DNA from 2 places in the Peribacillus sp. N1 genome. Region 2 is predicted to be linked to the other one. Evidence: a T-box and tRNA genes for the amino acid it is inferred to sense, from the RefSeq annotation. Region 2 holds a T-box; the other holds one or more tRNA genes.

Region 1 (11,117 bases), on a different contig from region 2:
GATAACCGATATTGTCGTTGGAAGCTTGATAGGGCTTATTGGGTCGCTGTTACTCGGAAGTCGTTCGGCATCCAGTCTTCTCAATCATTTAATAGCCAAAACGATTCGTAGCCAAGGGCAGCTATTATTGATGGCGTTCTCTGAAAAAGATAATGACCTTGCAATTGATGAAAGCAGTGAAAGGAACAAAATGCAAACAAATATGGTGAATCTATTAACCGTGTACAATGCATCCCTTGGTGAGATATTCAAAAACAAGGCTAGATTGGAATCTCTTTGGCCCGTTATATTTTCGATAGAACAGTTGGGATATTATCTAAATGCCAGCTTAAAATCCTCTGAACGGCCAATCCTTTCAGAGCGGGAGCTTGCTCAGTTGCTGTATGTTTTCGAAAACATGGCGATAGCGGCCGATAAAAGTCGATCACATACGAATAAAGAAGTGCCAGAAATAGAAGGATATTCAAAAATCCGTCAGGAAATTTTGGACCTACAAGATGCGCTTCAGTTTTCCGGAGAAGCAACTGGCTAATCAATCTATTGATCCGGGAGATCATATTTGAATCCCTTTCTTTAAATGAGTGATTCTTCGCCCCTATTAATAGGATGAGATTGGAAGGTTTATAGAAAAGTCTGTAAAAATGCCAGTTTTCATTATAAAATGTAATTACAAAGAGAAAGGTGATGAACCATGTCAAACGTTGCTAAATTTCGTGATTTTTTAACTAGTGAGAAAATCTATATGAATGAGTTGAATGAAGATGGCACCACCTTTTTTAGGGCTGAGCAAAAGTTAAAGGACGGCTGGAAGGTCCTTTTAGTATTTGCTTTCAATCAAGATGAAAATGTGGCGGACTTATTTTGCTTTAATGTCGCCGAGTTGAAGAATCCTGAAAAGAAACAGGATGTACATACACTGTTGAATGAATATAATGCTAATTTTAGGTATTCTAAGCTGTATGAGGAAAATGGGACCATTTCCATACGGTATTCATACTCCATTGAGGGGGACATCGTACCGGATCTGGCGTTCAGGAAGTTAATCATGCTGCTTGAAACGGCACAGCAGGTTTATCCGCGGTTAATGGAAGTCATTTGGTCTTAGATCATCATATAGGATAAAAAAGTTCTCTGATTCAGAGGACTTTTTAACATTTTTACTAGAGTGAATGAATATATTAACGTTACAATACGTTAATTATTAATTTTTTTAAAAAGAACTATTGCATTTTTTCACATTAAACTATATAATTAATTTTGTTGATTGGTAATTCGACAAACTTCTACAAGAATATGCGGGTGTAGTTTAGTGGTAAAACCTCAGCCTTCCAAGCTGATGATGAGGGTTCGATTCCCTTCACCCGCTCCAATACATACTCATAACGTAGGGTTTCGTTACCTGGAGAACGAAGCTTTGCGTTTAAATATTATTACAAGAATTCTACTGTTTACAGTGGGATTTTTTTATTGTTCATTTATTTTTATATTATCCTCCATCCTGGAGAGTGGGGATTTCGATTCAGCACTAACTTAGTCAATGTGATTAACTACGTAAGTAGAATCAGTTTGACTAAGTGTGTGCTTTTTTTTGTCCAAACTTGCAAGTTATGTAGTTGAGGTCTGTTTAGACACTGTTAATGGACTCGACAGGCGCTTGCTTTGATGAGGCTTGGCAGACAGTCGGCGGAAAGGGAGCGGATTTCTGGAATCAACTGGAATGTAATTTAAGAAAAGTCCGTAGGCTAGACTCATCCCGAACCAAGTTTAAGCTAGGTGATCCTTTATGCTCTTAAAATCCAGGAATCATTTTATCGCTTTTTTCAGGGTATGGATCGATCGGTTGAATAAAAGGATACTAGAGGACTGGTTTTATTAATTGGAAAAATCATAAAAACCCCTTCCGATTGTGGAAAGGGTTTAATTTCGTTCAAATTTTAATTATCCTTCTACAATCGAGTAAGTCCCTTCACCACCATGGATTTCAAGGAACATGTCCATCAGGGATTTCGTCAGCTGATCTGCTTCCGTGATTGGAGTATTGGGTTGTAAATAAATGATTTGGATAGCTTTTTTCGTTTCTTCGGTGACTTTCGAGCGTTCTGAATCAACGTAAGGACTTCCGAATGCGCCCACATGATCGGCAGATGTAATCATATTCTCCATGGAATTCAAGCGGCCGTTCAAACCTTCATAACCATCTGACTCCTCTCCGATCTTAATCGAGATGTCTCCTGATAATTTTTCCGCATCATAAATGCCAATCGGAACTTCATATAACAGCGAGAAGAAGTTATTTAAATCGATGGCTGAATGAATGGGTGTCAAGTAATTCTGTTTTTTTACTCGACGGTAAAGGGCTTCCACGGAGGGGCGGTACCGTGACGGATTTGTTCCAGTAGCCTTGAAAATCTCCCGCCACACTTTAATGCCGGAAAAGTCGGTCAATTCCTTTTCTTCAAGATCGAAGAAAAGAGCTTCCTGAAATAATTGAAGTCTTCCTTTCACCATTTGCGGGGAGGGACCTACTTCGATGTTTTCATATGTAATGATCCCAACTTTGAATTGAGGGATTTTACTGCTAAGATTAGCTGATACGGTAATTTCCAACGGTTTCACCTCCAAAAATGATTGCAATTAGTTTATCATAGATAGCAATGGTTTGAAAAAGATTCAAGCTTTCAATGGGAATACTGAATGAACGTAGGTGATTAATATGGATATGAACACATTCAAGCAAGAAGTGATTATATATAGTAAGGAAATCGGCATCGATAAAATCGGCTTTACATCGGCCACGGCCTTTACCGAATTGAAAGGTCGGTTGATACGTCAACAGGAGCTGGATTATCAGTCAGGGTTTGAAGAAGCCGATATTGATAAAAGGGTAAGGCCTGAATTGATATTCGATAAACCGCAATCCATCATTTCGATTGCGCTTGCTTATCCTTCTAAATTGAAGGATGCTCCGCAAAGTACAAAAAGTGAGCGCCGGGGGATTTTTTGCCGGGCGTCTTGGGGAACGGATTATCATACCGTTCTTCGTAATAAATTGCAGTTACTTGAGGATTTCATTAGTGATAAGGTGCCAGGAGCAATGATGAAGTCCATGGTTGATACGGGCGAGTTATCTGATAGGGCAGTGGCTGAGCGTGCGGGTATTGGCTGGAGTGCAAAAAACAGTATGATCATCACACCGGAATTCGGGTCTTATGTATACTTGGGAGACATGATAACCAACCTGCCATTTGAACCGGATCAACCGATGGAAGATCAATGCGGGACATGCAATAAATGTGTCGATGTTTGCCCGACTGGAGCGCTCGTTCAGGGCGGGCAGCTAAATTCCAAGCGTTGCATTGCGTTCTTGACGCAGACAAAAGGTTTCCTTCCGGATGAGTTCAGGACGAAAATAGGCAATCGTTTGTATGGATGTGATACATGCCAGACCGTTTGTCCGAAAAATAAAGGAATGGATTTTCATTTTCATGAAGAGATGGAACCCGACCCGGAGCTGGCGAAACCGCTGTTAAAACCGCTGCTTTCGATTTCAAATCGGGACTTCAAAGAGACATACGGCCATGTATCTGGCTCTTGGCGCGGTAAAAAACCAATCCAACGAAATGCCATTTTAGCATTGGCCCATTTCAAAGATGAAACGGCATTGCCTCAATTGATACAGGTCATGAAGGATGATCCGCGGCCTGTCATCAGGGGGACGGCGGCCTGGGCAGTTGGGAAAATTGGCCGGGAGCAGGCTGTTTCCGCATTGGAAGATGCAAGAATGAAGGAAACGGATGAAGAGGTATTGGCGGAAATTGAGAAAGGACTGCAGTTTACCTTGGAAACAAAATGATATCTAAATGCAGCCGCCCGGTAAATATTAACGGGGCGGCTTTTTTTGGCTTAGAATATTCCGTTACCTTCAAGGAAACCTTTTTAAAAGTATCATTATATAAATAAAGTTGAAACTCCCACATTTTATGAAATTGTGTTTTTGTCCATGCCCTCATACATACACATTAGCATAGATGGTAAGAAGGAGGGTATGAACTTGAGGGAACAGTTGCAACGCCTTTTACAAGAAAGAGTGGAGTTTTATACTTCCGATGATCTGGAACGGGGTGAAAGGAAGTTACATTTGAAGAAGGAAATGATGAGAAACCGTGCTGCGGAAATTGTTCGGGTGAATGCGGCAGGCAAGGTACATTCAAAGAGAAAGGAAGACAATGATACAGTTCTGACATATCACGTGCACCTGCAATATTTATTGAAACAGGAGGATTCATTTTATATAGAAGAAGAAATGGAGGAAAGGGAGGCCCGGTTTCGAAATGGTTATATAGTGGATGAAAGTGAGCTGATTCCGAGCTTTGAAACCGAAGGGGCACCGCCAAAATGTGATCCAGGCGCAGAGCGTCTCGCATATAAATATGATCGGATGAAGGCTGTCCAATATGCCGAGCGTTGGTGGAACGAATTTAATCCCGCTTATCATAAATTCACTGATGATTGTACGAATTTCATTTCACAATGTTTACATGCAGGAGGAATACCGATGTGGGGGGCCCCAAATAAAAGTAAGGGCTGGTGGATAAGAGGGAAAAGCTGGAGTTATACATGGACGACGGCCCATTCTTTATATCATCTGCTTAAAGCCGGGAATGCCATCAGGACAAAGCAGGTCGAGTCGGCCAAGGAATTGAATTTGGGAGATATCCTTTGTATAGATTTCGAAGGGGACGGACGGTTTGATCATAACTTGATCGTAACGGCGAAGGATCAGGACGGGATGCCGCTAGTGAATGCACATACGATGAACAGCCGACACCGGTATTGGACATATGAGGATTCAACGAGATACACACCGAACATCGTTTATAAATTCTTTGTGATTTTGGATGGAGGGTGATTGGTTTTTAGTCTTTTTTGTTTAATGCTATAATTAAGGTGAAGTTCAAACTAGAGGTGAAAATGAAGTGTCAATACATGTAGTTTTATATCAACCACAGATTCCAGCAAATACAGGAAATATCGCAAGAACATGTGCAGGGACGGATACGTCTTTACATCTCATTCGCCCGCTCGGTTTCTCGACGGATGACAAACAGCTCAAACGGGCCGGGCTCGATTACTGGGAGAATGTAAAGATCCATTATTATGATTCGTTAGAAGAGTTTTTTGAAAAAAATGCCGGCGGTGAATTTTATTACTTGACGAAATTCGGGGAGCAGCCGCATTCCAGCTTTGATTACAGTGATCAAGACAGTGAGATATTCTTCATTTTTGGCCGTGAAACGACGGGGCTCCCGAAAGATCTGATCCAAGAAAATATGGATCGGTGCCTGCGGATTCCAATGACGGATAAAGTACGTTCACTTAATCTGTCGAACACGGCTGCCATCTTGGTTTATGAAGCACTTAGACAGCAAAATTACCGTGAATTGGATTTGAAAACAAAAGGTTGAGTTTCATCATTACTGTCATCGGGGGGATTATTTCAGCCCCGATGATGGATACTTTACATATTCTTTAGGGGTGGGAGCATTGAATAACATTATTGAGAAGATTTTAGATCACCGTTCCATACGTTCTTTTGAGGACAAGTTATTGTCTGAGGAGCAAATCAATACGATTGTGGAATGTGCCCAAGCGGCATCGACTTCAAGTTATATTCAAGCGTATTCAATCATAGGGGTAACCGATCCGGAAAAGAAAGCCAAGCTTGCTGAACTTGCCGGACCACAATCATATGTAGAGAAGAATGGACATCTATTCGTCTTTTGCGCCGATTTATATCGTCATGATATGGTTTCCGAAATGGAAAACACTGACCTGTCCGAATCAATTGAAAGTACGGAGAAATTCATGGTTGCCTGTATCGATGCTGCTCTTGCGGCTCAAAATGCGGCATTGGCAGCAGAATCGATGGATCTTGGCATTTGCTATATAGGCGGGATCCGCAATAATCTCCCAGAAGTTTCAGCAATATTGAATATACCGCATCGCGTTATACCATTATTCGCTCTAGTGGTCGGATATCCGAAAAACCGTTCGGATAAAAAGCCGCGTTTGCCGCTGTCCAATATTTATCATGAAAATGGATATCAGGAGGATAAGCAAGAGTTCATCGGACAACTTGAAGAGTATAATGAAACGATTTCCAGTTATTACGAGCGTCGGACTGAAGGTAAACGAAAAGACACCTGGACCGAGCAAATGGCTGGAATGCTTGGAAAGAAAAGCAGGTTGTACATGAAAGATTATGTTGAGAAGCAAGGATTTAAGAAACATTGATTGATGGTAATGGCTTATTGCCCTTCCCATAAGGGACATCTTCCAAAGTCCTGAGTATGGACCTAGCAGTAAAGATCCCGGAAATATTTCCGGGATCTTTACTGTGTTCATTTGTCAGTCGGTAATATGGACCGGCCCAAAAAATCCTGTCAGAATTTCTTCTTATATGCCCATGAAATTACCATTGACAATATATTTAGATAGAATTATAGTAATTAAGTAGTGGATAATGATAATCATTTTCATTTGAGTTTTTACTTACCTATTTTTCAGTAAATGGAGGTTAAAAAATGGTTCGCCTATATACAGAGGATTTGAATATTGGTTATGGTGAACGTTTAATTGTAAAAGATCTCAGTGTGGAAATTCCAGATAAAAAAATCACGACGATCATCGGTTCAAATGGGTGTGGGAAATCGACACTTTTGAAAGCGATCACCAGAATCATTTCTAATCAATCAGGTACGGTTGTTTTAGATGGGGTGAATATTTCAAAAGAAAGCACTAAGATCCTTGCAAGAAAAATGGCCATACTTCCGCAGACACCCGAGAGTGCAAGCGGTTTGACGGTTGGGGAGCTCGTATCATATGGGCGCTTTCCCTATCAAAAGGGTTTTGGGCGCCTGACCCAAAAAGACTATGATGTGATTGATTGGGCACTTGAAGTGACCGGTACGAAAGACTTCAAGTTCCGTCCGGTGGATGCTCTATCAGGAGGTCAGCGCCAGCGTGTTTGGATTGCGATGGCACTTGCCCAGGAAACGGAAATCATCTTCCTTGACGAGCCGACCACCTATTTGGATATGGCGCATCAGCTGGAGGTTCTAGAATTATTACAAAAGCTGAATGTAGAACAGGGACGTACAATTGTCATGGTTCTTCATGATTTAAACCAAGCTGCTCGCTTTGCCGACTATATCATTGCCTTAAAGGACGGGGAAATAGTCAAAGCAGGAGATTGTGAAGAAGTCATCACTCATGAAGTGCTTAAGGAAGTATTCCATATTGATGCGGTAATCGGACGAGATCAACGAACAAACAAACCAATGTGCAGCACATACAATTTATTAAAAGGAGATTTGACAACAAATGAAAAAGATAATGATCCCGTTTATACTGCTGTTAGTGTTAATTATTAGTGCTTGTGGTAACGAGTCAACCGAAAAAGAAAAAAGCTCCGCTTCCAAAAAGGAAAAATCAGGTACCATCACATATCAATCTGAAAATGGTCCTGTTGAAGTTCCGGCAGATCCTCAGCGTGTTTTAGTACTATCTTCTTTCGCAGGTAACGTAATGGCTTTGGATGTTAACCTTGTAGGTGTCGATTCGTGGTCTAAAATGAACCCGAACTTTAAGGAGTTAAAAAATGTCGAGGAAGTCACGGACGAAAACCTGGAAAAAATCATTGAGTTGGATCCGGATTTAATCATTGGTTTATCAACGATTAAAAATGTCGATAAATTAAAGGAAATTGCTCCGACTGTAACGTATACATACGGAAAAGTGGACTATTTAACACAGCATGTAGAAATTGGTAAACTTTTGAATAAAGAAAAAGAAGCTCAAGCTTGGGTGGATGATTTCAAAAAACGGGCAAAAACAACCGGTGATGAAATTAAGGCTAAAATTGGAGAAGATGCTACCGTTTCCGTTTTCGAAAAGTTTGACAAACAGTTCTATGTATACGGCGATAATTGGGGCCGTGGAACGGAAATCCTTTATCAAGAAATGAAATTGGGCATGCCTGAAAAGGTAAAAGAAGTGGCATTGAAAGATGGTTACTTTGCCTTATCATTAGAAGTCCTGAAAGACTATGCCGGTGATTATGTGATTTTGAGCAATAACAAAGATCAGGACAATTCATTCCAACAAACAGATACGTTTAAAAACATACCTGCCGTTAAAAACAATCAACTATATGAAGCTGATGCAAAAAAATTCTACTTCAATGATCCAATAACATTAGAATACCAATTAGACTTCTTTTCCAAAAGTTTTCTTGGAAAATAATACAGTGAGGGAGAGGGATTCCAATTCCTCTCCTTTTATTCTATAAAAAAGAGATGAGAGAGACAGATGACTAATGAAAATCAACGTTTCATCCCATTTATATATAAACTGCTCATAGGGATTGCTGTATTCATAGGCATGTTCATTATTTCAATGGCATTTGGGGCGGCGGATGTTACTGTAAAAGATGTCTGGCAAGCACTGACATCAAATGCTGTCGGTGAAAAGCTTTCAATCATCCGGGAAATCCGTTTCCCTCGTGAAGTGGGCGCAATCTTTGTTGGTGCAGCACTTGCCGTTTCTGGTGCCATCATGCAGGGAATGACCAGGAATCCACTTGCCGATCCGGGGTTGCTTGGATTGACGGCAGGAGCCAATGCAGGTCTCGCCATTACTTTGGCATTTATTCCAAATGCTAATAATTTAGGGATCATGATTGCGTGTTTTATAGGTTCCGCTGTCGGGGCAACCATGGTTTTCGGAATTGGTGCGATCAAAAAGGGCGGATTTTCACCTTTGCGGATTGTATTGGCTGGTGCTGCAGTCTCTGCATTCCTATTTGCCGTTTCGCAAGGGGTAGGCATTTATTTCAAGGTATCAAAAGATGTATCGATGTGGACAGCTGGCGGGAATATCGGAACTTCATGGGAGCAGCTTCGGGTAATCGTCCCGTTCATTTTAATAGGCATCCTGATTTCCCTTATCTTTTCCAGGCAGCTCACCATACTTAGCTTAAGTGAAGAAGTGGCGGTAGGCTTAGGGCAAAAGACAACACAAATAAAGGCGGTTCTTTTCGTAGTCATCATTCTCCTGGCAGGTGCTGCCGTTGCACTTGTTGGAAATATGGTGTTCATCGGCTTAATGGTCCCCCATATTGTTCGGGCTATCGTGGGTACGGATTATCGATTCATCCTTCCTATGTCTGCGATTTTGGGAGCCACTTTCATGCTGCTTGCCGATACGATCGGCCGTACCATCAATTCTCCATATGAAACACCTGTGGTAGCGGTTGTTGCGATGATCGGTTTACCTTTCTTCCTCCTAATCGTGCGTAAAGGGGGTAAAGCATTTTCATGATCCAGTCATCATTAGTCAAAAAACAGCGATGGATAATAGGTGCATTAACTGCACTCATCATCGTTACGATCATTATTGGGACGTGTTCGGGATATTCCAATCTTTCTTTAGGACGACTGATTCCCACGCTTTTCGGGCAAGGGACGTTTAAAGAGGAATTCATTTTATTTTCCGTAAGGTTACCGCGAATCATCATCACCCTTTTAGCAGGCATGGCCCTTGCACTGTCGGGAGCCATTCTGCAAGGGATCACACGTAATGATTTAGCCGATCCCGGAATCATCGGGATCAACTCAGGAGCAGGTGTTGCCATCGCAGCTTTCTTTCTGTTTTTCCCGCTTGATGCTGGTTCTTTTGTTTATATGGTTCCGCTTGTCGGTTTTATCGGAGCGTTACTGACGGCCTGTTTAATATATATTCTCTCATTCAAGAGAAGGAGTGGCCTTGAACCCGTTCGGTTAGTGTTGATCGGGGTAGGTTTTTCAATGGCGCTTTCAGGCCTGATGATTGTCCTCATTTCATCAGCGGAACGAGAAAAGGTCGATTTCATCTCAAAATGGTTGGCGGGAAATATATGGGGCACGGATTGGCCTTTCGTTTGGGCGATTATTCCATGGTTAATCATCCTCATTCCATTCACTTTATATAAAGCGAATCGTTTGAATCTGCTTGGTTTAAGTGAACCGGTCGCAGTTGGGGTCGGTGTATCGATTGAAAAGGAGCGGATCGTACTGCTAATCACGGCTGTAGCACTGGCAGCGGCTGCCGTTTCTGTTACAGGCGGAATTGCATTCATTGGACTTATGTCCCCGCATATAGCGAAATCCTTGGTAGGACCTCGAAATCAACTATTCATTCCGGTCGCCATTTTAATCGGTGGATGGCTATTGCTGCTTGCCGATACGATAGGCCGTAATATAATTGAACCCGAGGGGATTCCTGCAGGTATCATGGTTGCATTGATTGGTGCTCCTTATTTCATGTACTTATTGTTGAAAAAATAAGAACTTGCTGAAATCCCCTGAAATCCTTCAGGGGATTTTATGTTCCATTAAGTGCTTCCGTAGTTTTTTGTTTTAATCATTGATTATCTATATCTAATTATTTCATCAGGATTCAATCGTTTCGCTTCGAAATAAAATACTTGAATAAACTTTTTTGTATTTACCCGGGTAGGTGTAAGAACTATTGTTGAATCATTTTGCAATTCTTTCATTTTTTGGCGTACGACTGTGAAATCAAAAAATTTGGAAGCATAATTTTCAAACTTCGGATTTGAAAAATCCGTTAAACCGAGCGAGGCAAAATGATTTAAGGAATGGTTAATCGTTCTGCGTATTCGCTGTTCGGCAGCTTTTATTTCTCGATTGATATCAGCCTGCAAAGCTGATGTACCGAGCTTTTTTTTGGTGATTTCTACAAAGATATCTTTAAGGGTAGGGAAATGCTTTCCAAAAGTAAAAGTCCTTTCATACATAAATAAATATTGAAGCATCTCCATTAAATCTTTTGCGCCATTTTCTCCAACGATCCCTAATTCCGATAGTAGGAATTCACCTACCTCACTTATACTTTTTTCATTAAAACTATTGTATTTATCAACTTTTGGCTGTTCAAAATTCAATACACTATTCAAAGAAGCTTGGATATTTGTGATCGATCTTTCTAAATGAATCCGTTCCATAACTTTTCGGATAACTGTTAATATCTCAATACGATTGATTGGTTTGGTAATA
Region 2 (11,117 bases):
GCGCATCCAATGATAGGGAAAATTCAGAGGATAGCTGCCGAAGATAATGATCCCTCTCCACTGCATTGGGCAATCGTGAAATTTCTTTAAGGACTTCTTCGATATATTGAATTCGATCTCCTTCATTATTTACATTTTTCCCTCGACGCAAATAATGCATTTTGAATGCCATGTAGGTTAAACTGGCCCCTATTACTTCAGAAACAAAGCTTTTTTCACCGAATTCCTTTATGTAGTCATCGGGGTCCAAGTTATCAGGCATGAGAGCGACTTTCACTGAAAACTCATGGTCCTGTAGCATATTAACTGCACGATTGGCAGCGTTTAATCCTGCTGAGTCCGAATCGTAGCATATAAGTATCTGGTCAGTATTTCTTTTTAAAAGCTGGATATGCTGGTCCGTCAGGGCAGTACCCATTGTAGCGACCGCATTCTCCACACCTGCGCCAACAGCTGAAATGCAATCGGCAAAGCCTTCAAAAATGACTGCTTGTTCTTTCTTTCGTATGTGTGGTCTTGCATGATGGAAATTATATAAAGTTTTACTTTTATTAAAGATTGGCGTTTCAGGACTATTCAAATATTTGGGCTCATCGTCCCCCATCGCTCTTCCTGAAAATGCAATCGTATTTCCTTGATGATCCATAATTGGAAACATGACTCTATTTCTGAAACGGTCAAAATATGACTCGTCTTTTTCCCTGTAAATAATAAGCCCTGCTTGCTCCATGTATTCCGCTGGAAAACCGCGTTTTAAAAGAAACTTGGACACGAAATCCCATGAATCCAAAGAGTAGCCAATTTGGAACTTTTCTATAGTCTCTTCAGTAAACCCGCGTTTAAGTAAATATTCGAGAGCATCCTGCCCCTCTTTCGTATTAACGAGGAGATGATGATAAAACTTCCTCAGCAGGTCATGTGCCTCGACCATTTGCTGCGAGCCTGCCGGCATGTTAGAACGCTTGGAATCCTTATTGATTTCAACATCCAAAGGAACATTTCCTTTTTCGGCTAAAACTTTTGCAGATTCCACAAAGCTGTAGCCTTCTATATCCATTAAGAAGGTAAAGATATTTCCCCCTGCCCCGCAACCAAAACAGTGAAAGATTTGTTTTTCCGTTGAAACGGAAAACGAGGGCGAGTTTTCACCATGAAAAGGACATAGGCCAAAGTAATTGCGCCCCTGCTTCTTTAACTGGACATACTCCCCAATTAAATCAACAATGTCAACAGCTTCGCGAATTTGATTAATTTTCTCATCTTCTATACGGCCATTTATCATTTTTCCACCTTGCAATATTGGTGATAGTTTTTAATTCGATACTGTTTTCTAATTCCCTGCAAAGTTCGACAATGTTTTCAAAAGTTTATTTGTGAAACATGCACGATCTTCCTTCGTGAATGCTTTCGGCCCTTTTGTATGCTTACCCTGCCTGCGGAGTTTCGCCGACTGATAGCGCATATCCAAGAGCATGAAAATATTCTCGTCAGTATATTCTTTTCCCCTTGGCGAAAGGACATAAACGTTTTTAGGAAGCAGGGTCCCAGCTAAACCAATATCTGCAGTAACGACAATATCACCCTTTTTTACTGAGTTTACTATATAAAGATCTGCCGCTTCTTTGTCTGCATCGACATATACCCATTTACCTTCAGGGTTATTCATCATATTTTTATATGATGCAACAAAACAGACTTCAACATCGTGCAAACTTGCACAATGAAGGATTTCGTCTTTCACCGGGCATGCATCGGCATCGACGTGTATCGTGGGTTTATTATTCATACCTTCTAATTCTACATCTTTCTGCATAATCCTTTTTCTCCCCTAAACTTTATGAAGATATGGTGAATTTTCAGCATTGATCCAGAGGGTTTCCTCTAAAAGAGCACACATAATTCTTCAAGGAATACCTGTTCATTTAAGTGAAAGCGGATCTTTTGCCTTGAAAAAGACCAGCCCCTCCTGAATTATACGGAACATGTCGAATTATTTTTATGATAAAAACCTTGACATCTCATTAACCTTTAGTTTATTCCTTATTAATTAAGTCTAAACCTTAAGATTACTTTTTTCTCACAATTTTTTATTATAGTCTATTTGATTAGAAGATGCCAACATTTAAATTCCGAATTTGTTTTCATGCAAATCAAAGGATTTACAGTTGGAAACAAAGAGAAATTTTATGTAATTATTTTGAACTTATTCTTTTTATTCCCTATTGAACCTTGGCATTAAAAGGTGAGCTGACACATAAAGTGCCTAGCTCACCTTTTGATTTGCCTTAATTATAAGGATTAACGGTTTTTGTTTTGAAGGATATTGATTATCAAATTGGCTGTTTCTTCAACAGCTTTATTGGTTACATCAATAATAGGACAGTTCAACCTTGATATGATTGTATCAAAGTATGTCAATTCTTCTTTTATACGCTCCACATTTGCATAAATCGCATGATCATTAAGCCCAAGCGACTTTAATCGTTCTTTACGAATATGGTTCAGCTTTTCCGGACTGATCTTTAAACCAATGCATTTTTCAGGAGGTACCAGGAACAGCTCTTCTGGAGGTTCCACTTCAGGCACTAAAGGTACGTTAGCCACCTTATAGCGTTTGTGGGCTAAATACTGTGATAACGGCGTTTTTGAAGTGCGTGAAACACCGACAAGGACGATATCAGCACGTAATATGCCCCGAGGGTCACGTCCATCATCATATTTTACAGCAAATTCAATGGCTTCCACACGCTTGAAATAGTCATCATCCAGCTTTCTTACAAGACCAGGTTCATTAAGCGGCCCTTTTGGCGCCCTTTCCTCAAGGATGTCCATGAGCGGCCCTAAAATGTCATAAGCAGACAGGTTTTCTTTCTCGACCTGTGCTTTCATATACGCTCTAATAGCTGGCTTCACAAGAGTATAAGCAATGATTGCCCCATCCAACTTAGCCAGTGATATCACTTCATCCACGTTTTGTTCATCTTCAATATACGGAATTCTCTTTATGGAAAATGCAGATCCCGAGAACTGGCTTGCAGCGGCTTTTGTAACCAATTCCGCTGTTTCCCCTACCGAATCCGATACAACATATATAATAGAACCGTTCATATTCTCCGTCATTCCTTTTGCAAGCCCCCTAATAGCCTTCATCAGCCAAAGCTACGAATGCTTTCGTAATATTGGTTTTTGTAATTCTTCCAATTACTTCATAGCCTTTTTCTGTGTCCTTGACGACCGGTAATGAGTCGATTTGTTTATCAATCAATTTCTTGGCCACATCAATCAAAAGGTCTTCTTTTGAACACATTGTAATATTGGGCATCCTAGTCATGATGATATTGACTGGAATGGAGTTAAGCTCCTGTTTCCCAATACTCGCACGCAACAAGTCTTTCCTTGATAAGACACCAACAAGCAATGCATGCTTATCGACCACGAACATTGTTCCGACATCTTCTAAAAACATCATGACGATTGCATCATATACGGAAATGCCCTCGTCAACAACGACGGGTATCGATTGGTAGTCTCGTACATAAAGATGGTTAAGGCTATCGGTCAAAAGCTGTGTACCTGACCTGCCTGTATAAAAATACCCCACTCGCGGCCTGGCATCAAGAAAACCTGCCATCGTTAAAATGGCTAGATCTGGACGAAGTGTCGCCCTGGTAAGGTTCAATCTATCCGCAATATGTTCTCCAGTAATCGGTCCGTTTTCTTTTACAATTTGTAAAATTTGCTCCTGACGCTTATTCAATTGGATTATAATCACCACCCCACTGCTTTCGCAGAGTAAAGTAACAAAAGTTATTCATTTAATAATTATATACTAAATTATTTAATAAGGGCATTTTTGTCCTATTTATTGACCATTATCTTTTTAAGAAATCGGAAACCCTATTTAAAGTGTTTCCGATTTCCATACATCCCTTCGATCATGTAAGGATGATTTTATTCATGGCAGCAAAACCAGCAACCAAATCACTGATTTCCTTCATTAAGGATAAACGGTTATTACGGATTGCTTCATCATCTGCCATGACCATTGTATTCTCGAAATACGACTCTATTTCCGATTGAAGCGAAACAAGCTGTTCAAACCGCTCATTCTCATCTCTAGATTCCATATAACGGATTGCCACTTTTTTATATTTTACATATAACGCATTTTCTTGATCATTTTCAAAGGCAGAAGGATCAACTGTCACCTTATTGTCACATTTAACGGCAATGTTCATGACCCGACTTAATGCTTCCAGGCTTTCCTTAAACCCTGCCTCTTCCTTTTTAGCATCCAAGACATGTGCACGTTCCACGATAGAGTGGATATAACCGATCTCATTGAACAGAACTGCATCAATCAAATCGTAACGGATTTGCTGTTCTTGAAGCAGGTGTTTGACACGCGCTTTAAAGAATGTGAACATATCCGCTTTAACTTCTTCAAGATCACGATTTAAGATGCCTTTTGATTCCAGTCCTTTAAGGCCTAAAACAATAAGCTCCTCTAGTGAAATATTCCATTTCTTCTCCGCTAGGATTTGGACGACACCGCTCGCCTGCCTTCTTAATGCGTAAGGATCCTGGGAACCGGTCGGAATGACGCCAATAGCGAAGAATGAAGACAAAGTATCAATTTTTTCAGCTAAACTCACAACCGCACCAATGACTGAAGGCGGTACATTGTCATCCGCATGTCTTGGCATATAATGTTCATTGATAGCCGCGGCCACTTCTTTGGCTTCACCTTTTAAGAGCGCATATTTTTCACCCATATACCCTTGCAATTCAGGGAATTCATAAACCATTTGACTCACCAAATCGAACTTGGCAATTGCCGCTGTCCGAAGCGCCATTTCTTTTTCCGCCTTTAAATTCAAAGCATCCGCAAGGTCACCCGTCAGAGCAGTTACCCGGGCAGTTTTCTCGGCTAATGTACCGATTTCTTCATGATAAACGATGCTGTCAAGCTTTTTCAAAGCATCCGAAATCTCTTTTTTCTGATCCTCTTTATAGAAGAATGCTGCATCAGATAGTCGGGCACGCAATACTTTTTCATTACCTTTAGAAACCTTATCCAAATGGCGGTCATCGCCGTTACGCACGGTTACAAAGTGAGCAAGCAGTTTCCCGTCCTGATCTTTAACAGGGAAATAACGTTGATGTTCCTTCATCGATGTGATAAGCACCTCAGCTGGGAGCTCAAGGAATTCTTCTTCAAAATTTCCAAATAACACCGTTGGATACTCTACCAAATTATTGACTTCTTCAAGCAGATCTTCATCGACTGGGATGATCCAGCCTTTCTCCTGCTCAAGCTCTTTAATCTGATCCAATATAACTTGCCGGCGTTTATCTGGATTCGCCATAACAAATTGTTCTTTTAGCGTATCTTCGTACAGTTCCGGCAGTTCGATGCTAGCGCTATCGCCCAAGAAACGGTGTCCTTTTGTTTCACGGCCCGTTTCCACATCAGCAATGCTGAATGGCACAATGTCATTGCCGAATAAGGCAATCAGCCATTTAATCGGACGGACGAAGCGGAGCTCCTGATTGGCCCAACGCATATTTTTCGGAAACGTCATGCCGCTGATGATTTCAGCAAGCTCAGATAAAAGCTGAACGGTCTGCTGTCCTTTTATGAATTTATTCACATGGACATATTCCACACCCTTGAGTTCTTTAAAATAAATGTCCTCTGAAGTCATTCCTTGACCCCTGACGAATCCCAATGCCGCTTTAGACCAGTTGCCTTCGCTGTCCAAAGCGATTTTCTTAGCCGGGCCTTTTGCTTCTTCTTCGATATCCTTTTGGGACTCTTCCACGTCTTTCACCAGTACGGCCAAACGTCTTGGTGTGGAAAAAGCTTCAACCGTTCCGAATTCAATCGCTTTTTCCTTTAGCCATTGCTGCACCTTATCTGACAACTGTTTCATTGATGCTGTCACAAAACGGGCAGGCAGCTCTTCCAATCCAATCTCCAATAACAAATCACGCTTGCTCATTTGTATTCTCCCCTTTCACTTTCAGAATCGGGAAGCCTAATTTTTCCCGCTCTTCATAGAAGGTCTTGGCAACCTTGCGCGCTAGGTTACGGCACCGGGCAATATAACCCGTTCTTTCCGTCACCGAGATGGCACCTTTGGCATCCAAAAGGTTAAATGTATGTGAACATTTCAAAACATAATCATATGCGGGATGTACAAGACCTTCTTCCATTTGGCGATGCGCTTCCTTTTCATACATCGTGAAAAGCTGAAACAGCATATCAAGGTCGGAGGTTTCGAACGTATATTTCGAATGTTCGTATTCCGGCTGTCCAAATATATCCCGAACTGTGAATCCATCTGTCCATTCCAGGTCAAATACGTTTTCCTTATCTTGAATGTATGAAGCGAGACGTTCGATCCCGTATGTAATTTCCACGGAAACCGGCTTGCACTCAAGACCGCCCACTTGTTGGAAATATGTAAATTGCGTTATTTCCATTCCATCAAGCCACACTTCCCAACCGAGACCGGCACACCCTAGTGATGGGTTTTCCCAGTTGTCCTCCACAAAGCGAATATCATGCTCAAGCGGATTTATCCCTAAAGCGCGTAAAGAATCCAAATATAATTCTTGGATATTGTCAGGCGACGGCTTCATGATCACTTGGAACTGATGGTGCTGATACAGTCGGTTAGGGTTCTCACCATAACGACCGTCAGCAGGACGGCGTGATGGCTCCACGTAAGCAACGCTCCAAGGCTCCGGTCCAATGGCTCTCAGGAACGTGTATGGGCTCATCGTTCCTGCCCCTTTCTCGACATCATAAGCATTCATCAATATGCAGCCTTGTTCAGACCAATGCTTTTGTAACGTTAAAATCATATTTTGAATATTCATCGTACACCTCCAGGTTATTTAAAACGGCTCTTTTTAAAATCAGGTCGGAACCCATCACATTTGGGCAAACAAAAAACTCCCGTCCCTATGCGAAATGCATAGGGACGAGAGTATACCCGCGGTTCCACCCTAATTGCCGTTTATAAAACGGCCTCTTTTCAAAGCAACATGCTCCGGAAACGCCCTTCCCTGTAAATCCATATCCCGGCTTCCACCGTCCCGGGTTCGCTTTTTATGGAGAATGACAGATACTCTTTTCCATCAACGCAATCTTCTTATTTTGATGTTTAGAATTTTATACAAACTAACAAGGAATGTCAATAGGTCAGATCCTAAAACATATCTTTCATCGTATCAATCTGATTCAGGAACTTTTTTGATTTCAAGTTCAGACCTGAATATTCCTCATAATAAGCATCGATGATCTTTCGCAGTTCTTTTTTCGTTTCAGGCTTGACGGAAATGTTTCCGAGCCTTGATAAATCGAAATAATAAAAGATTCGCAGCAATTTGACAGCTGCAGCTGAAATTTTATAATGATAAGGGTCTTTCCCCAGGCAGCGGTGACAGATAAAGCCCGCTTCCCGAAGCGAGAAGGAGAATTCCCCTTCCGTTTCACCACATACAGCACATTGATTCAGCACTGGGTTAATCCCATTGACGGGCAGCATCTTCATTTCAAAAATGAATTTCAATACCTCTGCGTCATATTCTTCGTTTATGTAATGCAAGGTTTGCGAAAGCAACTCATACAAATATGGATTCGGTTTCTTATCCTCGACACTTTTATCAAGCAATTCAACAATATAAGAAGCATAAGCAGTGGCAAAAAGATCCTCCCTTATGAAACGGAGTGAATCGACCATTTCGCCTTGCTGAAGACTTCCGAGTCCGGTTGATGTAGTTACAAGAAAATACCCGGAGCAAAAAAGCTGTGTGACGGCAGAAAGCCTGCTGTTAGGTTTACTGGCCCCTCTAGCCATAACGCCGATTTTTCCTAGCTCACGGGTATATATAGTAATGATTTTGTTATTTTCTCCATATGCAGTTCGCCTTATGACAATGCCCTCACATTTTTGGAGCATACCAAGACACCACCCATGCTCGCCAAGGCTAACCTATGAAACGGGAAAATCAATTTCTGCTAGCTCATCATTCAATACCAAGTGTCTTTCCTGTCTTTCGACTTCTATCTCCTTAAACAGCAAATAGGTGTCCACATTACCTGTTTCAGAAAATAATTCCCAGGTAAAATCCAACATATAAAGCCCACCTTTCATTTTTAACTAGCAATATGAATATCCGACCATATGATTAGCTTGACCGTTTTCCGAACTTTCATGACGCGTAAATTTTGTTAATTAATACTCGCTCTCATTGAAGCCATAATCACGAAGTTGGCTTGCTTTATTACGCCAATCTTTCTGCACCTTCACCCACAGTTCCAGGAAAACCTTTGAGCCCAATAAGTTCTCGATATCCACTCTGGCACGGCTACCGACTTCTTTAAGCATTTTCCCTTGCTTTCCGATGACAATGCCTTTTTGTGAATCACGTTCGACAACGATCGTCGCCATGACATTTATGGTGTCGCTGTTATCCATTTTTTTAATCGAATCGATGACAACAGCCACCGAATGTGGAATTTCTTCCCGTGTAAGGTGCAGCACCTTCTCGCGGACCAATTCGGAAATGATAAAACGTTCCGGGTGGTCGGTCACTTGGTCAGCAGGATAAAACTGGGGACCTTCAGGCAGATGTTCCTTGATTTGCTCAAGCAGTGTATCAACGTTATTTCCTTCAAGCGCAGAAATCGGAACGACTGCCGCAAAAGGGTAAAGCTGTTGGTATTTTTCAATGATCGGAAGTAAATCATCCGGATGCATCGCATCGATTTTGTTTACAACCAGGAAAACAGGCGTTTTTACGGATTGAAGTTTTTCAATGATAAACTCGTCACCGCGTCCGTATCCTTCAGTCGCATTGATCATGAAGAGAATCAAATCGACTTCCTTCAATGTATTCGTGGCCACTTTCATCATGAAATCACCAAGCTTATGCTTTGGTTTATGAATGCCGGGTGTATCGATGAAAATCATTTGTGAATCGTTTTGCGTAAGTACACCTTGGACCTTATTTCTTGTAGTTTGCGGTTTATCGCTCATAATGGCGATCTTTTGGCCGATGACCCGATTCAGAAATGTACTCTTCCCAACATTAGGTCGTCCAATAATCGAAATGAAACCTGATTTGTAATCTTTTACTTGTGTATCATTAAATAATTTATCCATTCAAATCCTCCGGTGAAAAAGCTCCTGGAAGCAATTCCTGTACTGTTAATTCTTTTATATCCCCATTTAAGTTGGTCAAAACAACCGGCATATCCTTTTCGCACAGTTCTGAAATAACCTGCCTGCATGCCCCGCATGGAGCAACGGGACCGTCGGTATCTGCCACGACTGCAAGTTTAACGAATTTTTTATCGTCATGGGCATAAGCACTGAATAAAGCTGTCCTTTCGGCGCAATTACACATGCTGTATGCTGCATTTTCTATATTACAACCATGATAGACCTTTCCATCAGCGGTTAAAAGGGCTGCCCCCACCTTAAATTTGGAGTAAGGCACATAAGCTTTATCCCTTGCTTTTTTAGCTTCCTCAATCAATTCCTTTGTATTCAATTCACATCTTCCTTTCAAATTGAGTACCATTTCGGCAACCTACAGGCCAAACTTGGGCAAAAATATAATCAATCCAACTATTATAGAAAATATAGCATATATGAATACAGCTCCGGCTGCAATATCTTTTGCCTGCTTGGCAAGCGGATGGATTTGATCCGTTACCAGGTCCACTACCCTTTCAATCGCTGAATTAACGAGCTCCAAGGTAATCGTGCCGGCTATGGCCGCTAAAATGAAAAGCCACTCCATCCCATTCAATGAGAAGTACCAACCAAAGAATACGACGATGACCGTTAACACGAAATGAATCTTGATATTGCGTTCAGTCCGAACAGCCTCCAAAATTCCCTGACAGGCAAAAGAGAAACTTTTTAGTAAAGGATACCTTTTTTTACCCTTCTCTTGAAAGTCCATATTCTTCCAAGATCTCCTTTTGTTTTGTGAACATCACTTTTTCATCTTCTTCATTCATATGGTCAAATCCTAATAAGTGAAGAAAACCATGCAGAGCTAAAAATCCAAGTTCCCGGTCAAATGAATGACCATATTCTTCAGCCTGTTCCTTCGTGCGTTCAATGGAAATGATGATATCCCCTAACATGCGGGGCATTTCGGCCCCGACAATTTCCACTTCATCTTCTCCCATTTCTTCAAGTGCAAAAGAAATGACATCTGTAGCTGAATCTTTATTACGATATTCTTTATTGATTTCCCGAATCCTATCATTGTCAACAAATGTAACAGACAGCTCGGTGTCTTTTTCAATGTTTTCTTTTCTTGCCGCAAATTGCAGAATGCTTTCAACAAGATGCTGAGCTTCCTCCGTTACTTCGTTCGTTTCATCCATTAAATCGATAGCTAAAATCATTCTTTCACCTTCTGTCCTAATTTATCCGACTCCGGATATTCAATCCTGGAGTGGAAGATACCATTAAGCGATTCACATAAGGAATGCTTCACGATACTCAATTCTCTCATAGTAATGTCACATTCATCAAATTGACCATCAGAAATCCTGTCCTGAATGATGAAACTTACCAGTTCTTCAATCTTCTCCGGCGTTGGGTGCTTCATCGATCTCACTGCAGCTTCCACACTATCGGCTATGCCGATGACGGCTACTTCCTTCATTACCGCCCTCGGTCCGGGATACCGGTAGTCCGCTTCGAGTGTGGACTCATCCTGTTTTTTTGCCTTATGGTAGAAAAATTTCAATAAAGTGGTCCCATGATGCTGCTCTGCAATATCCACAATCTCTTTCGGGAATTTGTGACTGCGAAGCATCTCCCCGCCGTCTACGGCATGGGCAATGATGATATCCCTGCTCGTTTCCGGCTGCAGCCGATCATGCGGGTTCTCTTCATTCATCTGATTTTCGATGAAGAAATGCGGCCGCTTCGTTTTACCGATATCATGATAATAACTGCCGACCCTTGCCAGCAATCCATTCGACCCGATGGCTTCACAAGCCGATTCCGCCAAATTGGCGACCATCACGCTATGATGATATGTCCCGGGAGCCTCTATCAAGATCCTTCGAAGTA

What was found. The T-box of region 2 lies ahead of glyQ (glycine--tRNA ligase subunit alpha). A T-box ahead of a tRNA ligase gene usually reads a tRNA of that ligase, here a tRNA-Gly.
Region 1: it has a tRNA-Gly gene. The T-box ahead of glyQ (glycine--tRNA ligase subunit alpha) is inferred to sense a tRNA for this amino acid. The anticodon was not compared.

Annotation. Positions count from the first base shown of each region.
Region 1 is NZ_BAAHZO010000008.1:12,591-23,707, reverse strand. It holds gene ACYP5M_RS23560 (FUSC family protein) at 1-532, shown strand, start outside; gene ACYP5M_RS23555 (YbjN domain-containing protein) at 692-1,105, shown strand; tRNA gene ACYP5M_RS23550 (tRNA-Gly) at 1,296-1,369, shown strand; gene ACYP5M_RS23545 (B3/B4 domain-containing protein) at 1,939-2,607, opposite strand; gene queG (tRNA epoxyqueuosine(34) reductase QueG) at 2,714-3,853, shown strand; gene ACYP5M_RS23535 (amidase domain-containing protein) at 4,052-4,909, shown strand; gene trmL (tRNA (uridine(34)/cytosine(34)/5-carboxymethylaminomethyluridine(34)-2'-O)-methyltransferase TrmL) at 4,977-5,465, shown strand; gene nfsA (oxygen-insensitive NADPH nitroreductase) at 5,545-6,294, shown strand; gene ACYP5M_RS23520 (ABC transporter ATP-binding protein) at 6,585-7,433, shown strand; gene ACYP5M_RS23515 (iron-hydroxamate ABC transporter substrate-binding protein) at 7,384-8,304, shown strand; gene ACYP5M_RS23510 (FecCD family ABC transporter permease) at 8,371-9,381, shown strand; gene ACYP5M_RS23505 (FecCD family ABC transporter permease) at 9,378-10,385, shown strand; gene ACYP5M_RS23500 (response regulator) at 10,469-11,117, opposite strand, start outside.
Region 2 is NZ_BAAHZO010000002.1:18,511-29,627, forward strand. It holds gene dnaG (DNA primase) at 1-1,279, opposite strand, end outside; gene ACYP5M_RS08550 (YaiI/YqxD family protein) at 1,331-1,786, opposite strand; gene ACYP5M_RS08555 (pyruvate, water dikinase regulatory protein) at 2,299-3,108, opposite strand; gene ACYP5M_RS08560 (helix-turn-helix transcriptional regulator) at 3,137-3,775, opposite strand; gene glyS (glycine--tRNA ligase subunit beta) at 3,936-6,005, opposite strand; gene glyQ (glycine--tRNA ligase subunit alpha) at 5,992-6,888, opposite strand; T-box leader at 6,986-7,162, opposite strand; gene recO (DNA repair protein RecO) at 7,221-7,973, opposite strand; gene ACYP5M_RS08580 (YqzL family protein) at 8,007-8,150, opposite strand; gene era (GTPase Era) at 8,250-9,179, opposite strand; gene ACYP5M_RS08590 (cytidine deaminase) at 9,172-9,570, opposite strand; gene ACYP5M_RS08595 (diacylglycerol kinase family protein) at 9,610-9,987, opposite strand; gene ybeY (rRNA maturation RNase YbeY) at 9,965-10,441, opposite strand; gene ACYP5M_RS08605 (HD family phosphohydrolase) at 10,438-11,117, opposite strand, start outside.